4 regions of the Saccharopolyspora sp. NPDC049357 genome follow, and region 3 is predicted to be linked to each of the others. Evidence: riboswitches for the same ligand, from Rfam matches in the RefSeq annotation. Region 3 holds a riboswitch; each other region holds the start of a gene.

Region 1 (4,695 bases), on a different contig from region 3:
GCGCGGGTTCTCACCGGTGTCGGCGACGTGCCGGGTGATCAGCGAATCGGCGAGCGCGGAACCGACGTCGAAGGCGTTGCGCGACGGGATGGCCTTGGGGTCCACCGAGTAGAAGTTGCGGCCGGTGGGCAGCACCGAGATCAACCCGCGGGTCGGCGACCCGGACGGGCCGGCGGGCACGAAACCACCGTTGAGCGCGTGCAGCACGTGCTCGACCTCCTCGGTGGTGCGGGCCAGTCGCGGCACCAGCTCGACGCAGGCGAACCGCAGCACCCGCACGACGTCGGCGACGCCGGTGCCGATCACGTCGGTGACGACCTGCTCGGCGCGCTCGGAGTCCCAGCCGGTGTCGGCCAGCGCCTGGATCAGCTTGCGCGCCAACGACTCCACCAGGTCCACCGCGTCCGACGCCGAAGCCGACGGCCCCTCGACGAGCTCGGTCAGCTCGGCCGGAACGTCCGCGCGGGCACCGGGTTCGGCCAGCAGCGCCTGCTCGTCGAGTCCGAAGTGGTCCGACAGCGCGGAGCGCAGGCCGGGCAGCGCGCCGACCTTGCCGCCGAAGACCTGCTTGGCGCGCAGGATCGCCAGCACGTCGTTGACCAGCTCCTCGTCGCGCGGCGCGCGGCCGAGGATGTGCAGACCGTCGCGGATCTGCACGTCCTTGATCTCGCACAGGTAGCCGTCGATGTGCATCACGAAGTCGTCGAAGGACTCCGCGTCCGGCTGGCCCTCCTGGTGCAGGTCGTGGTGCAGCTCGGCGTGGGTGACCAGCTCCCAGATCTGGTTGCGCAGCGCCGGCTTCTTCTCCGGGTCCAGGTCGGTGACCAGCGCGTACTCGTCGAGCAGCTGCTCCAGCTTGGCGATGTCGCCGTAGGCGTCGGCGCGGGCCATCGGCGGGATCATGTGGTCCACCACGGTCGCGTGGCCGCGCCGCTTGGCCTGGGTGCCCTCGCCCGGGTCGTTGACGATGAACGGGTACACGAACGGCATGTCGCCCAGCACCGCGTCCGGCGCGCAGTCCGCTGCCAGCCCCAGGCCCTTGCCCGGCAGCCACTCCAGGGTGCCGTGCTTGCCCAGGTGGATCACCGCGTGCGCGCCGAACTCCTCGGCCAGCCAGCGGTAGGCCGCCAGGTACTGGTGCGAGGGCGGCAGGTCCGGGTCGTGGTAGATCGCGATCGGGTTCTCGCCGAAACCGCGCGGCGGCTGGATCAGGATCACCACGTTGCCGAAGCGCAGCGCGGCGACGTAGATGTGGCCCTCGTCGTCGACGTAGAGGCTGCCGGGAGGGGCGCCCCAGTGCTCGGTCATCGACGCCCGCAGCTCTTCGGGCAAGGCGTCGAACCACTCGCGGTAGCGGGTCGTCGGGACGCGGATCGCGGCCTCGGACATCTGCTCCTCGGTCAGCCACTCCACGTCGTGGCCACCTGCGGAGATCAGCCGGTGGATCAGGGTGTCGCCGTCCAGGCCGGTCACGTCCAGACCGCCGAGGTCGTACCCGGCGTCCTCCAGCGCGCTCAGCAGCACGACCGCCGAGGCGGGGGTGTCCAGGCCGACGGCGTTGCCGACGCGGGAGTGCTTGGTCGGGTAGGAGGAGAGCACCACGCCGAGGCGCTTGGCGGAGTTGTCCACGTGCCGCAGCCGCGCCAGCGACACGGCGGTGGAGGCCACGCGGGCCGCGCGCTCGGGGTCGGCGACGTAGACCGGGATGCCCTCCGGGCCCTCCTCCTTGAAGGAGAACGGCACGCTGATCAACCGGCCGTCGAACTCCGGCACGGCGACCTGCATCGCGGCGTCCATCGGCGACAGCGACGCGTCGCTGTCGGACCACACCGCGCGGCTGGTGGTCAGGCACAGGCCCTGCAGCACCGGGATGTCGAGCTCGGCCAGCGCACCGGCGTCCCAGGAGTCCTCGTCACCGCCCGCGCTGGCGTCGGCGGCGACCGCACCTCCCGCGGCGAGCACGGTGGCGATCAGCGCGTCGCACCCGCCCAGCAGTTCGCGCAGACCGGCGGCGTCGGACAGCCCGCGCAGCGAGCCGCAGAACACCGGCACCACGTTGGCGCCGGCGGATTCGACCTGGTCGGCGAGGGTGTCGACGAACGCGGTGTTGGCCGCCAGCGCGTGCGCCCGGTAGAAGACGACGCCGATCGTCGGGCGCGACGGGTCGTGCTCGCGCTCGCCGTGCAGGCCGAACTCCGGCATCGACTGCGGTTCGGTGAACCCGGTGCCGGTCAGCAGCACCGTGTCCGACAGGAAGTGCGCCAGCTGGGCGAGGTTCTCCGGGCCGCCTTCCACCAGGTAGGCCAGGGCCTGGGTGGACACACCGGCGGGCACCGTGGACAGCGTCATCAGCTCGGCGTCCGGGGTGGCCTCACCACCCAGCGCCACGGTCGGCAGCCCCGACGCCAGCACCGCGTCCAGGCCCTCCTCCCAGGCGCGGCGGCCGCCCAGCAGCCGGACCACGACGACGTCAACGCCGTCGAGCAGCGCCGGAACGTCCTCGGCGGCCACGCGGGAGGGGTTGGCGACGCGGTAGTCGGCCTCGGCGGCACGGGCGGCCAGCAGGTCGGTGTCCGCAGTGGACAGCAGCAGAACTCGGGCGTCGCGGGCAGGCTCGCTCACGGTGATCCTCTCTCGGGGTGCGCGCCCCGGCGGGGGTCACGGCGGCAGGAGTTCCTGGCTCCCGGATCCTCGCGGCGCCCCGCCTTCCCGCCCTGCGCAGGCCGTGGCTGTCGGGGCCGCTCCCCGGTCACAGTGGCGCGACCGCCCCGGCCTCACACCGGGTTCCTCCACGTCACCGCCGTACTGGCGCAGCCATCCTATCGACAGGAGGATCACCCACCACCCAACGGACGATTTCGCGAGAAAGATCTCCTTCACCACGGTCGTCAGGCAAGCACCGAAGGTGCTTTCTCACTACCCCACCCGATCAACCGGCACCGCCGCGGGTTCTGAGCGGCTCTCTGGTGAGGACAGCCGTAGCGCCGTGTTGGACATACACAAGTCTCGGATCCCGGAGCCAGAGAGCCGCTCAGGTTCCGCTACCCGCACCGCCAAGCAAGAGGAGTCGATCGAGCCTTCAGTAACCCGCGTTCACATCCACCAGGCCGAGGAGTGGTTGTCCTGCGATGTGGCGGCGGACGTTCTCCTCGACCCTGCGTGCCAGGGCCGGCATCTGCAGTGACGGCGGGTTGGCGGTGTGCGGGGAGATCAGCGCGCGCGGGTGGGTGAACAGCGGGTGCCCTTCGGGCAGCGGTTCCGGGTCGGTGACGTCGAGCGCGGCACCGCCGATCCGGCCCGCGTCCAGGGCCTCGACCAACGCCTCGGTGTCGACCAGGGAGCCCCGCGCGATGTTGATCAGCCACCCGTCGGACTTCATCGCGCGCAACGCGGCGGCGTCGATGAGCTTCGAGGTCGCCGAGGTCGCCGGAGCCGCCACCACCACGAAGTCCGACTCCGCGAGCACCTCGCGCACCCCGTCGGCGTCCTCGGACGGCCAGGTCCGCTCGGCGCCCAGCACCGGCTTGCCGGAGCGGTTCACCGCCAGCACCCGGACGGCGAAGGGACGCAGCATCTCGATCAGCGCCTTGCCGATCCCACCGGCGCCGATGATGCCGACGGTCGAGCCGGCGAGGCTGCGCATGCCCTCGGGACGCTGCCACGTGGTGGCCCGCGCCATCGCGGCCAGCTGCCGCGCACCGGCGAGCATCAGGCCGAGGGTGTGCTCGGCGACGGTCTGGGCGAAGGTGCCCGCGGCCGAGGTGAAGGTCAGGTCCTCGCGCAGCGCGCCGGAGGCCACCCAAGATTCGATGCCTGCCGATGGCAGCTGCACCCATTGCAGGTCCGGGCGGTCGTACTCGCCGAACCGGCTCGGTTCCCCGCCGAACCAGACCAGCGCGTTCGCCTCCTCCGCCGAGCTCAGCTCAGCACCGGCCGCCACCACGGCGGCTTCCAGCTCGGGCTGGGCGACCGGACCAACGTGGACCTTCACGACTCTTCCTCTCTCACGTACTGCGAACTCGTCCCCGGAAGACGTCAGCCCTCGATGAGCTGCGCCAGCGCGGGCAGCTGGGTCTCGTCCTCCAGCGCCGAACCGACCGCGACCACGTCCGCTCCGGCCCCCAAGAACTCCGGAGCGTTGCGGGCGTTCATCCCTCCGGTGGCCACCACGCGCAGCGAGGGGAACGGGCCCTTCATCGCGCGGAACCAGCTGCTGCCCAGCTCAGCGGCGGGAAAGGCCTTCACCCACGACAACCCGAGGCGCAGGGCCTGCTGGACCTCGCTGGGCGTGGCCACGCCGGGCACGTGCGGCAGGTCGAGTTCGGCGCTCAGCCGCACGATCTCGGCGTCCAAGCCGGGTGCGATGGTGAAGGCCGCGCCCAGGTCGCGGGCCGTGCGCAGCTGGTCGGGGGTGATGATCGTGCCCGCGCCGACCGGGCGGCCGCGTTCGGCTCCGGCGCGCACGGCCGCTGCCAGGGAGGGCTCGGCCTTCGGCGTTTCGATCGGGACCTCGACGGCGTCGATGCCCAGGTCCCAGGCCCGTTCGGCCAGCTCCGCGGTCCGCTGCGGTTCCATACCGCGCAGGATCGCCATCACCGGCTTGGCGAACAACTCCTCCAACAAGGGCACTTCTCACTCACTCCCGTCGAATCGCAGTGCGCCCCACTGCTCCTCGTCGAGCGCCAGCCAGCGCGC
Region 2 (4,695 bases), on a different contig from region 3:
GCTCGGCTGAGGCGCAGCCAGGCGTTCTGCACCGCGTCCTCGGCGTCGGTCACGGACCCGAGCATCCGGTAGGCCACCGCGCGCAGCTGCCCTCGGTGCTCCTCGAACCGCTGAGCGAGCCGATCGTCCTCCGCCACCTGTCACACCGTCCCTCCGGCCGGGCTCATCACTGTGAACCCACCGATCCGCGGGATGTGACGACGAGGGAGGACGCCATGCCCGACAACGCCGGTGATTTCGTCAGCATCAGGTACATGGTCGATGACGTCGACAAGGCCGTCGAGTTCTACGCGCGCCATCTGGGATTCACCGTCCGAACCGACTTCGCGCCGGCGTTCGCCGACGTCATCAGGGGTGACCTCCGGCTTCTGCTGAGCGGTCCGGCCAGCTCAGCGGGCCGGGCGATGCCGGACGGCGCGATCCCCGGGCCCGGCGGGTGGAACCGGATCCACCTCATGGTCGACGATCTCGCCGCCGAGGTGGATCGGCTGCGCGCCGAAGGTGTTGATTTCCGCAATGACGTCATCAGCGGTCCGGGCGGTCAGCAGGTCCTGCTGCGAGACCCCTCGGGCAACGTGGTGGAGCTGTTCCAGGCCCGATGACGCGTCGGCGTCGTTTCCCCCGTACTCAACGTATAGCGCACCAGGGGGCTTGCGGCAAGCCCCCTGGCATGCCGCAGAATCTCCGATCTGAAGCCGTGAGCTGCGAAGATGCCGACTTCGCCGCACGGTGTGACCGGGGGTTGAGAGATGATCGACGTTGTTGTCGCCGGTGCCGGTCCGACCGGTCTGATGCTGGCGGCGGAGCTGCGGCTGCACGGGGTGGGCGTGGTCGTGCTGGACAAGGCCGCGGCGCCGACGGACTTCGTGCGGGCGTTGGGGCTGCACGTGCGCAGCATCGAGGTCCTGGACCAGCGGGGCCTGCTGGAGCGGTTCCTGGCCGAGGGGACGAAGTACCCGCTCGGCGGTTTCTTCGCCGCCATCTCCAAGCCCGCGCCCGAGCGCTTGGACACCGCGCACGGCTACGTGCTGGGCATCCCGCAGACCACGACCGAACGGCTGCTGGCCGAGCGGGCCGCCGAGCTCGACGTCGAGGTCCGGCGGGGCTGTGACCTGGTCGGACTCGATCAGGACGAGGACGGGGTGACCGCCGAGCTCGCGGATGGCACGCGGTTGCGGGCGCGCTACCTCGTCGGCTGCGACGGCGGTCGCAGCACCGTGCGCAAGCTGTGCGGCATCGGGTTCCCCGGCGAGCCGTCCAGGGTGGACACGCTGCTCGGCGAGATGAAGATGACCGCGTCGCGGGAGACCATGGCCGCCGTGACGAACGAGGTTCGCAAGACCCAGAAGCGCTTCGGCGTCGGTCCTCTCGACGGCGAGTGGTGCCGGGTCGTCGTGCCGGCCGCCGGTGTGGCCGAGGACCGTTCGGCGCCGCCGACGCTCGGGGAGCTCACCGGCCGGCTCGAAGCGATCGCGGGCACCGACTTCGGCGCGCACTCCCCTCGCCGCCTCGCCCGCATCGGCGACGCGACCCGGCAGGCCGAGCGCTACCGCGCGGGCCGCGTGCTGCTCGCAGGCGATGCCGCGCACATCCACCCTCCGGTCGGGGGCCAGGGGCTGAACCTCGGTCTCCAGGACGCGTTCAACCTCGGTTGGAAGCTCGCCGCGGAGGTCGCCGGGTGGGCACCGGCGGACCTGCTCGACAGCTACCAGGACGAACGGCATCCGGTGGCCGCCGCCGTCCTGGACAACACGCGCGCGCAGATGCAGCTGATGTCCACCGAGCCGGGCGCGCGGGCGGTGCGGCGGCTGGTGTCGGAGCTGATGGACTTCGACGAGGTCAACCGGCACCTGACCGAGAAGATCATCGCGCTCGACGTGCGCTACGACTTCGGCGGGGACCACGACCTGATCGGCAGGCGCATGCGCGATGTCAACCTGGAGCGAGGCCGCCTCTACGAGCTGACGCGAACGGGACGCGGACTGCTGCTCGACCGGACCGGGGAGCTCTCGGTCGAGGGCTGGGACGACCGGGTCGATCACGTCGTCGACGTCGGCGCGGATCTCGACGCGCCCGCCGTTCTGCTGCGCCCGGACGGTCACGTGGCCTGGGTCGGGGACGATCAGGGAGACCTCCTCCCCCACCTGTCGAGGTGGTTCGGGAAGTGACTCATTTCTCCCTCCGACACGCCCATGTTGGTGTTGGTGGAAGAGTCAGACCCAAGATGTAGAGTGTCGCTCGCTGGTGGTTCACCGGGCCCGCGCGGGTCCGGTGTGGCAACAGGGAACCCGGTGCGAATCCGGGACTGCCCCGCAGCGGTGAACGGGAACGACCGCCGTCATCACGCACTGGACGCCACGCGTCCGGGAAGCGACGGCCAGTAGGACCGGTCTTGCGAATCCCCGAGACCGGACGCCCGTGAGTCCGAAGACCTGCCATCGGCGCGCGCACGCCCGTGCGCGCCGTCCGGGACCTCGCGGGAGGGTCCACGCGGACATGCGATGGTCTTCGCTTCCGTCGCGTCCTCGCGTGCTGTCGCCACCGGTTCCGGGCATGCCTTCCGAGCTCGCGAGGAGAGAGTCCCGGTGACCGACACCGCACTGTCCGAACCCATTCCGCTCACCGGCGGCCGCGTGTCCACTGTGGTCGAGCAGTCCTGCGCGGGACTCGCCGACGTGGACCCGTCGGCGGTGCTCACCGAGGTCGAGCGCAACGTCTACCCCGGCATCGGCGACGCCGAACTCGGCGAGGCGCTGATCATGTCGGCGCGCACGCTGGTGGAGTCCGAGCCGAACTACTCCCTGGTCACCGCTCGACTGCTGCTGGACAAGCTGCGCGGCGAAGCGCTGAGCCACCTGGCTGGTACACCGCAGCAGACCGACCAGGAGCAGATGCGCGACCGCTACGCGTCCTACTTCACCGACTACGTGCGGCGGGGCATCGAGCTGGGCCGGCTCGACCCGGAGCTGGCCCGCTTCGACCTGTCCCGGCTGGGCGCGGCGCTGGACGCCGAGCGCGATCTCGCCTTCGACTTCCTGGGGCTGCAAACGCTCTACGACCGGTACTTCCTGCACCACGACGGCATCCGGTTCGAGCTGCCGCAGGCGTTCTTCATGCGGGTGGCGATGGGCCTGGCGCTGCGCGAGGACGACCGCGATGCGCGTGCCATCGAGTTCTACCGGCTGCTGTCGTCGTTCGACTTCATGTGCTCCACACCGACGCTGTTCAACTCCGGCACCACCCGCCCGCAGCTGTCGTCGTGCTTCCTGACCACTGTGGACGACGACCTCCAGTCGATCTTCAGCTCGTACCGGAACAACGCGCTGCTGGCCAAGTACTCCGGCGGGCTGGGCAACGACTGGACCCCGGTGCGCGGCATCGGCGCTCACATCCACGGCACCAACGGCGAGTCCCAGGGCGTGGTCCCGTTCCTGAAGATCGCCAACGACACGGCGGTCGCGGTCAACCAGGGCGGCAAGCGCAAGGGCGCGGTGTGCGCGTACCTGGAGACCTGGCACATCGATGTCGAGGAGTTCCTGGACCTGCGCAAGAACACCGGTGACGACCGCAGGCGCACCCACGACATGAACACCGCGAACTGGGTGCCCGACGAGTTCCTGCGCCGCGTCGAGGCCGACGAGTCCTGGACGCTGTTCTCCCCGGACGAGACGCCCGACCTGCACGACCTCTACGGTTCGGCGTTCGCCGAGCGCTACCGGGCCTACGAGGCCGCGGCCGATCGCGGCGAGATCCGCGTGTTCCGGCGGGTCCGGGCGGTGGAGCTGTGGCGGCGGATGCTGACCATGCTGTTCGAGACCGGGCACCCGTGGATCACCTTCAAGGACCCGTGCAACCTGCGCTCGCCGCAGCAGCACACCGGTGTGGTGCACTCGTCGAACCTCTGCACCGAGATCACCCTGAACACCGCCGCCGACGAGGTCGCGGTGTGCAACCTGGGGTCGGTGAACCTGGCCCGGCACGTCACCGCCGACGGCCTGGACCGCGACCGGCTCGCCGCGACCGTGCGCACGGCCGTGCGGATGCTGGACAACGTCATCGACATCAACTTCTACACGATCCCCGAGGCCGAGCGCTCCAACAGCCGGCACCGGCCGGTGGGGCTGGGGCTGATGGGCTTCTCCGACGCCCTGCTGAAGCTGCGGATCCCGATGTCCTCCGATGACGCGGTGGAGTTCGCCGACCGCAGCATGGAGGAGATCAGCTACCACGCCATCGACGCGTCCAGCCGACTCGCCGAGGAGCGCGGGCGCTACGCCTCGTTCGAGGGCTCGCTGTGGAGCCGGGGAATCCTGCCCATCGATTCCCAGGAGTTCGTTCAGGAAGCGCGCGGGAGTGCGGATCTGAACCGGAGCTCGACGCTGGACTGGTCCTCGCTGCGGGAGCGGGTTCGCGGCAACGGGATGCGCAACTCCAACGTGATGGCCATCGCGCCGACCGCGACCATCGCCAACATCTGCGGTGTCGGCCAGTCCATCGAGCCGCTGTACCGCAACCTGTTCGTCAAGTCGAACATGTCCGGCGACTTCACCGTCGTCAACCCGCACCTGGTGGCCGACCTCAAGCGGGCCGGGCTGTGGGACGAGGCGATGGTGGCGGACCTGAAGTTCTACGACGGGTCGCTCGGGCCGATCGACCGCGTCCCGGACGAGCTCAAAGCCCGCTACGCCACCGCGT
Region 3 (4,695 bases):
GTTCGGCGTAGGCCAGCGTCTTGCCGTCGTCGAAGACCACGACGCTGCGGGCGGTGTCACCGCGCGGCGAGACGTCGATCCTCGCATCCTCGCCCGCGGTGGCCACGAAGAACAACCGCGACCGCTCGATGAAGCGGCGGCTGACGCCGTCGATCCCGGAGACCACCTTCTCGGCGATCTCCGGGTGCGGCGGTTCGACGACCTCGCGGAGTTGCGCTTCGGAGGTGACCTGCTCGGCCTCACTCGGATCCCACGAGGGCACGGATTAGTTCTCCTGATCAGCGATGCGACGCGGGCTCAGCCCGCCTGGGCCTGCGCGATCAACGGCACGACCTTATCGACCGCGTAGGACATGCCCGCGGCGGTGCCCGCCGAGAACGCCTGCACGGCCTGCTCGTCGTGCAGCACGACGGCGCGGCGTTCGCGGACCGACGGCACCGACTGGAACATCTGGTCCTTGTCGACCTCGACGGCGGACAGGCCGATCGGGAACATCACGGTCAGGTCGGCGTTGAACAGGTCCATGCGCTCGGGCGAGACGCTGACGAAGAAGTTGTCCCCGGCGACCACCTGCACGGCCGGTGACTGGCGGAAGCCCAGCCGCTCCATGAACTCCAGGCGCGAACCGCCGTTGACGTAAGCGCCGTAGGAGCCGACCATCTTGGCGCCGACGGCCACGGTCTTGCCCGCGAACTGCGGGTGCGCGGCGGCGGCCTGCTGGAACTTGGCCTCCAGGCCGGCCTTCTGCTGAGCTGCTTCGGCGGACCTGCCCAGCGCCTTGCCCACCATGTCCAGCTGCTGGTCCCAGGTGGTCAGGTAGCTCTCACCGCCCGGCGGGATGCTCACCACCGGAACGCCGAGCCGGTTGAGCAGGTTGTAGCGCTCCTTGTCGCCGCTGCCGCGGGTGTCGAGGATCAGGTCGGGCTGGAGCGCCGCGACGGCCTCCATGTCGACCTCCATGGTGCCGAGCATCTTCGGCGGTGTGGCGTAGCGCTTGTCGGCGGGGATCCACGGCGGGACGCCGTCGCCACCCACCGGCAGCCAGTCGGCGGCACCGACGGGTTGCACCCCGAGGCTCAGCGCGGTTTCGGCGTCGCCCCATCCCAGCGCGACGACCCGCTGGGGACGCTCCGGAACGGTGACGTCACCGAACGCGGTCTTGAGGGTGACCGGGAACTGGCCGTCCGCCGATCCGGCGGCGGGCTCGTCGTTCTCGGGACCGGCCGCGCCGCAGCCGGTCAGGGCGATTCCCAGCAGGACTGCCATGATCAGCCCCAGGGTCCGCATCCAGCGCATTTCCACACCTCGCAGCGAGTTAAGTGCGCCTAACCTAACTAACGCTCCGTGTGACGTCCAGCCCGAGATCCACCCGCTGTGACCGACGTTCGTCACATTCGTCCACACCGGACGATCGACCGCCCCGCCCCGGTTGGTGAGCAACTTCCGGCCGCGTCGTGCGTTGAGCCTCACGAAGGCCCGGTCGGGGCGTTCGAGGGTGCGGAAGGACGCGATCGCGATGGACAGGCTCAACGGCAAGCGCGTGCTCGTGACAGGTGGAGCGTCGGGGATCGGGCAGGCCAGCGCGCTGCGCCTGCTCGACGAGGGCGCCAGAGTGCTGACCACCGACATCGACGAGACCGGGCTGAAGGAGACCTCGCGGCGCGCGGCCGAGGCCGGCACCTGCGACCGGCTGGGCACCCTGCCGCTGGACATCTCCCAGGAGGACGCCGTCGACGCGACGGTACCGGCCGCGGCCGAGCAGCTGGGCGGGCTGGACGTGCTGGTCAACGCCGCGGGGACGCTGCACAGCGCGCACACGCACGAGTGCTCGCTGGAGCTGTGGAACCGAATCCTCGCGGTCAACCTCACCGGCACCTTCTTGGTCACCCGCGCGGCGTTACCCGCGCTGCTGGAGACCGGCAGCGGCGTGGTGATCAACTTCAGTTCGACCTCGGCGAACTTCGCGCACCCGTACATGGCCGCCTACGCCGCGAGCAAGGGCGGCATCCAGTCGTTCACCCACAGCATCGCCCTGGAGTACGCCAAGCAGGGCCTGCGCGCGGTGTCGCTGGTGCCCGGGGGGGATTCGCAGCGGCATCACCGAGACCACCGCGGACAAGCTGCCCGCCGACACCGACTGGGACCTGTTCACCAAGCTCTCCCCCGCCCTCGGCAGCGGCTTCGCACCGCCGGAGCACGTGGCCGGCGTGGTCGCGATGCTCGCCTCCGACGACGGCGCCTTCATCACCGGCACCGAGATCCGCGTCGACGGCGGCACGCACCAGTAGTCCACGGTGGAGTTCCGCGCGGACTCGTCGCTGGTCAACAGCGCGACGTGCGGGAGATTCGGGAGACCGAGGCGATTCGTCGCAACGGCCGCCGGATCGACCGCACCCCCGCCGGTTAGACTCGATCGCGAGCCGGTCGTGCCACGTGTGGCCGATGGGAATCCGGTCGGAAGCCGGAGCTGACGCGCAGCGGTAGGGGTGACGGGCGAGCCCGAGCCACTGGATCGCACTCGATCCGGGAAGGCGGCTCGCCCGGTGGAGCCCGAGCCCGAAGACCTGCCGGCTCCCCGGATCCGCACCCGGCTCCGGGAATCGGCCGACCAGGTCTCGCGAATGGGCCTGGGGTGAGGATTTCCGCACAACGTGTTCTTACGCTGGACGCGCACGGGCTTGATGCTGCTCTGCGCCACCGCCCTCGCCGCCTGCAACGCACCCGCGACGGAGTCGGCTCCGCCTCGGGTGTCGCTGCCCAACTGCGACGGGCACGTCTCGGTGTCCGAACCGCCGCGCCGCGCGGTGAGCCTCAACCAGTCGACCACCGAGATCATGCTGGCCCTGGGGCTGGCGGACCGGATGGTGGGCACCGCGACCTGGACCGATCCGGTCGATCCGTCGCTGGCCGCCGAGAACGCTCGGGTGCCGCGGCTTTCCGACAACAACCCGTCGTTCGAATCGGTGCTGGCCACCGAGCCCGACGTGGTGCTGGGCGCCTACCAGGCGGTGTTCACCGATGAGGGCGTGGCCTCGCGAGAGCGCTTCGCCGAGCTCGGAGTCCCCACCTACCTCTCCCCCTCCAACTGCCTGCCCGAGGAAGCACCGCTCGCCGAGCCGGTCGAGCTCGACGACATCTACCGCGAGGTGCAGGAGATCGCCACGATCTTCGACGTCCCGCAGCGCGGCGAAGCGCTGGTGGCGCAACTGCGGCAACGGGTGGCCGACGCCCAGCGCAAGGCCGTCGCCCACCGGGACACGTCGGTGCTGTTCTGGTTCGCCCGCACCGAATCCCCCTACGTGGCAGGCTCGACCGGCTCTCCGGCGATCATGACCCGCACCCTCGGGGTGCGCAACGCCTACGACGACGTGCGCTCGATGTGGCCGCAGGTGTCGTGGGAGGACGTGCTCGCCCGCGACCCCGACCTGCTGGTGCTCGGCGACCTCACCCGCGACGGCGAAGGCGATTCCCTCGCCGCCAAGCAGGAATTCCTGCGCACCGACCCCGCGATGTCACGGTTGCCCGCCGTCGGCGAGAGCCGGTGGATGAGCATGACCGGCACAGAGATGAACATCAGCATGCGCACGATCACCGGGATCGAACGGCTCGCCGACCGGTTGGCCGAGCTGGAGCGGCGTTGAGGACCGGGCGCCTGCCCTCCTCGCTGATCGTGCTGGCCGGGATTCCGCTGCTGCTGCTGTCGATCGCCGTGGCGGTCACGCTCGGTCCGGCTCCGCTGTCGGTGGCCGACGTGGCCGGCGTGGTGGGCGCGCGGCTGGGCCTGGGCGAGACCGACGTGTCGCGGATCGGGCAGGGCATCGTCTGGCAGCTGCGGTTGCCGCGCGCGGTCCTCGCGGCGATCTGCGGCGCCGGGCTCGGGGTGTGCGGCGCGGTGTTGCAGTCGTTGCTGCGCAACCCGCTCGCCGACCCCTTCCTGCTGGGCGTGTCAGCGGGTGCCTCGACCGGCGCGGTGCTGGTGGTGATCCTCGGGTTGGGCGCGGGCGCGATCGGCTTGACCGCGGGCGCCTTCGCCGGTGCCCTGGTCGCGTTCGCGCTGGTGATGACCTTGGGCGCGGTGGCCGGTGGCACCACGACGCACGTGGTGCTGGCCGGTGTCGCCGGGACGCAGCTGTTCTCGGCCCTGACGTCGTTCGTCGTGATCACCTCGGCGGACGCCGAGCAGACCCGGGGCGTGCTGTTCTGGCTGCTCGGTTCGCTCTCCGGCGCCCGCTGGAACGACGTGGCGGTCTCGGGCGCGGTGTGCGCGGTCTGCCTGCTGCTGTGCCTGGCGCGGGCCGGGGCGCTGGACGCCTTCGCGCTGGGGCAGGACACGGCCGCGGCGCTGGGCGTTCACGTCACGCGACTGCGGATCGTGCTGCTGGTGACCACCGCGCTGCTGACCGCCACGCTCGTCGCGGCGGCCGGTGCGATCGGGTTCGTCGGCCTGGTCCTGCCGCAGGCCGCGCGACTGCTGGTGGGCCCGCGGCATCGCGCGCTGCTGCCGGTCACGGCCGTGCTGGGCGCGATCCTGCTGGTGTGGGTGGACGTCCTGGCGACCACCGTCGCCGCCCCGCAGGAGGTTCCGGTGGGCGTCATGACCGCGCTGGTGGGCGTTCCGGCCTTCGCCGTCCTGCTGGCCCGGCGCGGCCGAACCTCCTGAGCGTCCCGCAACCGACCACCAAGATCCCCTACGCT
Region 4 (4,695 bases), on a different contig from region 3:
GCCCGGATCCCGAACCCGAACAACATTCGCCGCACGCTGACCTTCTGCAGCGGCGTGTTCACCAGGGGAGGGTTCGGCGCGGTGCGCTGCCTGACCGATCCGCAGGCCAAGGACCGCAACCTCGCCTACCTCCACGACGAGGTCGAGGACCTCGACCGCTTCGGGGTGCTGATGCGGGTTCCGGTGATGCGGCACGTGACCGGCACACCCGACCTGCAGAACCCGGCGAACCGGCTCTACGAGTGGCGACCGAAGACCTGATCACGAGGAGGCGGCGATGGTGAGTGCGCAGCGGTCCGGTCTCGGCGCACGGCTGCGGCAACTGCGCCAGGGGCACGGCCTGACCCAGGGGAAGTTGGCGCGGGTCCTCGGCGTGGCGGTCTCCAGCGTCTCGCAGTGGGAAGGCGGGGTGAAGGTGCCGCCGCCGCCCCGGCTCGGCGACTACGCGACCTTCTTCGCGGCCGAGAACCCGGCGAGGAACGGGAAACTCCCCTCACCGGCCTCGCTCACCGAACAGGAGCGCCGGCTCCGCGCGAAGCTCAAGGAGGAGCTGGACGCGCTGCGGTCCCACGCGGAGGAGTCCACGTCGGCGCAGGGGTTCTCGGACTTCTGGCGGTTCCCCGACGGCGGCCCGGTGCGCATCCTCACCGGGCGCGTTCCCGCCCGGAACCTCTCGCCGCTGGCTTCGCCCGAGCGGCGCAACTACATCGGGATGTCCTCCTACGCCGACGGTGACTCGTTGATCGAGCTCTACGGGCACGTCCGCGCGCTGAACCCCGCGTCGGACGTGCGGTTCGACATCGCCCGCCGCATCGACCCGCACGACCTGCAGGCGCACCTGGTGCTGCTGGGAAGTCCGGCGATGAACCCGATGCGGCGTCAGGTGCGCTTCGGGCTGCCGGTGCGCCAGGTCGAGGTCGACGACCTCGGGCACGGGGAGGTCTTCGAGGTCGCCGAGGAATCCCGGCAGTACCGGCCGACGTTGCACGACGACCGGCTGATCGAGGACGTGGGCATGCTGGCGCGCTTCCCCAACCCCTACAACGTGCGGCGCAGCCTGACCTTGTGCAGCGGTGTGTTCACCCGGGGCGGGTTCGGCGCGGTCCGCTGCCTCACCGACCCCGAGCTGCGCGAGCGCAACCACGAGCGCCTCGAGCACCGGATCGCCGATCCGGACAACTTCGGGATGCTGATGCGCGTTCCGGTCGTGCGCAACGCGACCGCCACCCCGGACCTCAGCAACCCCGACACGTGGCTGCGAGCCTGGTCCCCCATCAAAACCTGAGAATTCCTCTGTGCACCGGGGTGACACTCTCCCGTGCTTCGGTGGGCGATTTGTCAGGGCCGCTGGTTACCGTCGTGGCAGTTCCCCGGCAGCTGAGGAGGAGTCATGGCGGAAGTGGATGCGGTGCAGCCCAACGGGACGCCCGCGTGGATCGATCTGGGGATCCCCGATCTCAATCGTGCGATGGACTTCTACGGCGCCGTTTTCGGGTGGGAGTTCGACGTGGGGCCCGAGGAGATGGGCCGCTACACGATGTGCCTGGTCCGGGGCAGGGAAGTCGCCGCGCTCATGCCCAACCACGACCTCGAGGCGACCGAGTTCTGGTGGAACGTCTACTTCGCCACCGATGACGTCGCCGGCACCGTGTCCAAGGCGGAGGCCGCCGACGGCCAGGTGATCACCCCGCCCATGGACGTGATGGACAAGGGGCGGATGGCGATCCTCAAGGACCCGGTAGGCGGGCAGTTCGGGCTCTGGCACGGCAACAAGCACATCGGATCCCGCCTCGTCAACGAGCCGAACACCTTGCTGCGCAACGATCTCGTCACCCCGGACCCGGGTCCGGCGCGGGAGTTCTACCCGAAGGTCTTCGGCTTCAGCCTGGACAGCGAGGGGCACCTCGGCGAAGGTGACTTCACGTTCCTGCGCCGACCCGACGGCCACGAGATCGGCGGCATCCTCGGCGACCCGTCCGCCACCGCTTCGTCCTGGGGCACGCTGTTCATGGTCGAGGACACCGACGCCACCGCACGACGAGCCACCGACGCGGGCGGCGTTGTCCAGCCCCCCTACGACATGGCCTACGGCCGCATCGCCGAGGTCAAGGACCCGTTCGGCACGCCCTTCACCATCGGTTCCGCCAAGGCCGGCTGACCGCTCCGTGATCGGGATCTCCTCCGGGTGTCGAACACGAGCTCAGAGCCGTGATGGGGACCCGGCCGGACGCCGCGCGGGGTTGTCTCGTGCCCGTGGATGGTTAGCCTGAGGGTGCTGGTGGTTCGTCCGGTCGAGCGGTGAGCGCGATCGGACGAGGCAAGAGGGAACCCGGTGCGAATCCGGGACTGCCCCGCAGCGGTGAGCGGGAACGACCGCCGTCATGAGCACTGGGCGTCACGCGTCCGGGAAGCGACGGCCAGTAGGTCCGGTCTTGATGCGCGAGGTTCCACCGGGACCTCCCCGAGGCCGGCTGCCCGCGAGTCCGAAGACCTGCCACCGGCGCGCGCACCGACGGTGCGCGCTGGTCCGAGGTCTCGCGGGAGGACCTGGCGGACGATCAGCGGGCGACGTGCGTCCGCTGGTCGGCGCGTGCCTGCCGCGAAGTCCTCGACCGACCACGTCGAGCTCGCGAGGAGAGAGCGTTGACCAGCAAGATCGGATCCACCGTACTCGGACATCCCCGGATCGGCCCGAACCGGGAGCTCAAGCGCGCCCTGGAGTCCTACTGGGCGGGCCGCAGCGGCGAGGCGGACCTGCGGGAGGTCGCGCGTCGGCTGCGGGAGGACACCTGGCGAGGTCTGGCCGAAGCAGGCCTCGACTCGGTGCCGGGCAACACGTTCTCCTACTACGACCACGTCCTGGACACCGCCGTCGCCTTCGGCGCCGTCCCGCGCCGCTACGCCGAGCTGGGCCTCGGCGCGTTGGACACCTACTTCGCGATGGCGCGCGGCACCGAGGCCGTGCCCCCGCTGGAGATGACGAAGTGGTTCGACACCAACTACCACTACCTGGTCCCCGAAATCGGCCCGGACACGAGCTTCTCGCTCACCGACCGCACCGCTGTCGAGCAGTTCCGGGAGGCGCGCAAGCTCGGGGTGGAGACCCGGCCGGTGCTGGTGGGGCCGCTGACGTTCCTGCTGCTGTCCAAACCGTCCGAAGAGGACTTCGACCCGCTGGACAAGCTCGCCGAACTCACCGACGCCTACGAGCAGCTGCTCGGCGAACTCCACCGGGCCGGTGCGCAGTGGGTGCAGCTCGACGAGCCCGCGCTGGCCGCCGACCGCACGCCGCAGGAGCTCGACGCGTTGCGCAACACCTACCGGCGCCTAGGCGACCTCGCCGAACGCCCCGCGATCCTCACCGCCTGCTACTTCGGCGATCCCGGTGACGCGCTCGGCGTGCTCGCCGCCGCGCCGATCGAGGGCATCGCGCTGGACCTGGTCACCGATCCGTCCGCTCAGGACCGAGTTGCCGCCACGCCCGGGTTGCGCGACAAGACTCTGGTCGCGGGGGTGATCGACGGCCGCAACATCTGGCGCGCCGACCTCGACCGGTGCATGACCGCGGCGGCGACGCTGCTCGGCTCGGCCGGCGAGGTGGGCATCGGCACGTCCTGCTCGCTGCTGCACGTGCCCTACGACGTCGACGCGGAGACCACGCTCGATCCGCAGGTCAAGCCGTGGCTGTCCTTCGCGGCGCAGAAGGTCCGCGAGGTCGTCACCCTCGGGCGGGCGCTGCGCGAAGGCCGCGACGTCGTCGAGAGCGAGCTCGTCGAGGCGCGAGCGGCGGTGGCCGACCGGGCCCGGGCGGAGCGGGTGCGCGACAACCGCGTTCGCGCGCGACTCGACGCGCTGCGCCCGCAGGACTCCCGGCGCACCGATTACGCGAAACGGGCAGAAGCGCAGCAGAAGTCGCTTCGCCTGCCGCCGCTGCCGACCACCACGATCGGATCGTTCCCGCAGACGACCGACGTCCGCAAGGCGCGGGCCGCGCTGCGCGCCGGGCGCATCGACGCGGCCACCTACCGGCAGCGGATGCGCGACGAGGTCGAACGCGTCATCGCGCTGCAGGAGGACATCGGCCTGGACGTGCTGGTGCACGGCGAGCCCGAGCGCAACGACATGGTGCAGTACTTCGCCGAGCAGCTCGACGGTTTCGCCGCCACCGACAACGGGTGGGTGCAGTCCTACGGCTCCCGGTGCGTGCGGCCACCGATCCTGTTCGGCGACGTGCGGCGTCCGGAACCGATGACGGTCGAGTGGGCCGCGCACGCGCAGCGGCTCACCGAGAAGCCGGTCAAGGGAATGCTGACGGGTCCGGTCACCATGCTGGCGTGGTCGTTCGTCCGCGACGACCAGCCGCAGGCCGACACCGCCCGGCAGGTCGCGCTCGCCATCCGCGACGAGGTCCGCGACCTGGAGGCGGCCGGGATCCGCGTGGTGCAGGTCGACGAGCCCGCGCTGCGCGAACTGCTGCCGCTGCGCGCCGAGCAGCGGCCGGCCTACCTGGAGTGGGCGGTGGAATCGTTCCGCCTGGCCACCTCCGGGATCGCCGAGGCGACCCAGATCCACACCCACCTGTGCTATTCGGAGTTCGGCGACGTCATCGACGCGATCGTGGCCCTCGACGCCGACGTGACCAGCATCGAGGCGGCCCGCTCCCGCATGGAGGTCCTCGCCGACCTCAACGAGGTC

The links. Region 3 has a riboswitch for cobalamin ahead of AB0J91_RS17465 (ABC transporter substrate-binding protein). Riboswitches for the same ligand answer to the same signal wherever they lie in the genome.
Region 1: linked by a shared signal. The riboswitch ahead of cobN (cobaltochelatase subunit CobN) and the one ahead of AB0J91_RS17465 (ABC transporter substrate-binding protein) in region 3 are both predicted to bind cobalamin.
Region 2: linked by a shared signal. The riboswitch ahead of AB0J91_RS31040 (ribonucleoside-diphosphate reductase subunit alpha) and the one ahead of AB0J91_RS17465 (ABC transporter substrate-binding protein) in region 3 are both predicted to bind cobalamin.
Region 4: linked by a shared signal. The riboswitch ahead of metE (5-methyltetrahydropteroyltriglutamate--homocysteine S-methyltransferase) and the one ahead of AB0J91_RS17465 (ABC transporter substrate-binding protein) in region 3 are both predicted to bind cobalamin.

The regions. Positions count from the first base shown of each region.
Region 1 is NZ_JBFAQJ010000021.1:81,076-85,770, forward strand. Features, by position in the region: gene cobN (cobaltochelatase subunit CobN) at 1-2,622, opposite strand, end outside; cobalamin riboswitch at 2,671-2,790, opposite strand; gene AB0J91_RS19005 (D-isomer specific 2-hydroxyacid dehydrogenase family protein) at 3,080-3,991, opposite strand; gene AB0J91_RS19010 (bifunctional 4-hydroxy-2-oxoglutarate aldolase/2-dehydro-3-deoxy-phosphogluconate aldolase) at 4,036-4,629, opposite strand; gene AB0J91_RS19015 (sugar kinase) at 4,633-4,695, opposite strand, start outside.
Region 2 is NZ_JBFAQJ010000060.1:23,986-28,680, reverse strand. Features, by position in the region: gene AB0J91_RS31055 (sigma-70 family RNA polymerase sigma factor) at 1-137, opposite strand, end outside; gene AB0J91_RS31050 (VOC family protein) at 216-602, shown strand; gene rox (rifampin monooxygenase) at 750-2,168, shown strand; cobalamin riboswitch at 2,229-2,455, shown strand; gene AB0J91_RS31040 (ribonucleoside-diphosphate reductase subunit alpha) at 2,502-4,695, shown strand, end outside.
Region 3 is NZ_JBFAQJ010000018.1:113,532-118,226, forward strand. Features, by position in the region: gene AB0J91_RS17445 (MSMEG_1061 family FMN-dependent PPOX-type flavoprotein) at 1-262, opposite strand, end outside; gene AB0J91_RS17450 (iron-siderophore ABC transporter substrate-binding protein) at 298-1,296, opposite strand; partial or broken gene AB0J91_RS17455 (SDR family oxidoreductase) at 1,517-2,023, shown strand; gene AB0J91_RS17460 (SDR family oxidoreductase) at 2,145-2,288, shown strand; cobalamin riboswitch at 2,405-2,587, shown strand; gene AB0J91_RS17465 (ABC transporter substrate-binding protein) at 2,652-3,641, shown strand; gene AB0J91_RS17470 (iron chelate uptake ABC transporter family permease subunit) at 3,638-4,660, shown strand.
Region 4 is NZ_JBFAQJ010000060.1:17,576-22,270, forward strand. Features, by position in the region: gene AB0J91_RS31015 (helix-turn-helix transcriptional regulator) at 1-261, shown strand, start outside; gene AB0J91_RS31020 (helix-turn-helix domain-containing protein) at 278-1,285, shown strand; gene AB0J91_RS31025 (VOC family protein) at 1,391-2,158, shown strand; cobalamin riboswitch at 2,263-2,514, shown strand; gene metE (5-methyltetrahydropteroyltriglutamate--homocysteine S-methyltransferase) at 2,644-4,695, shown strand, end outside.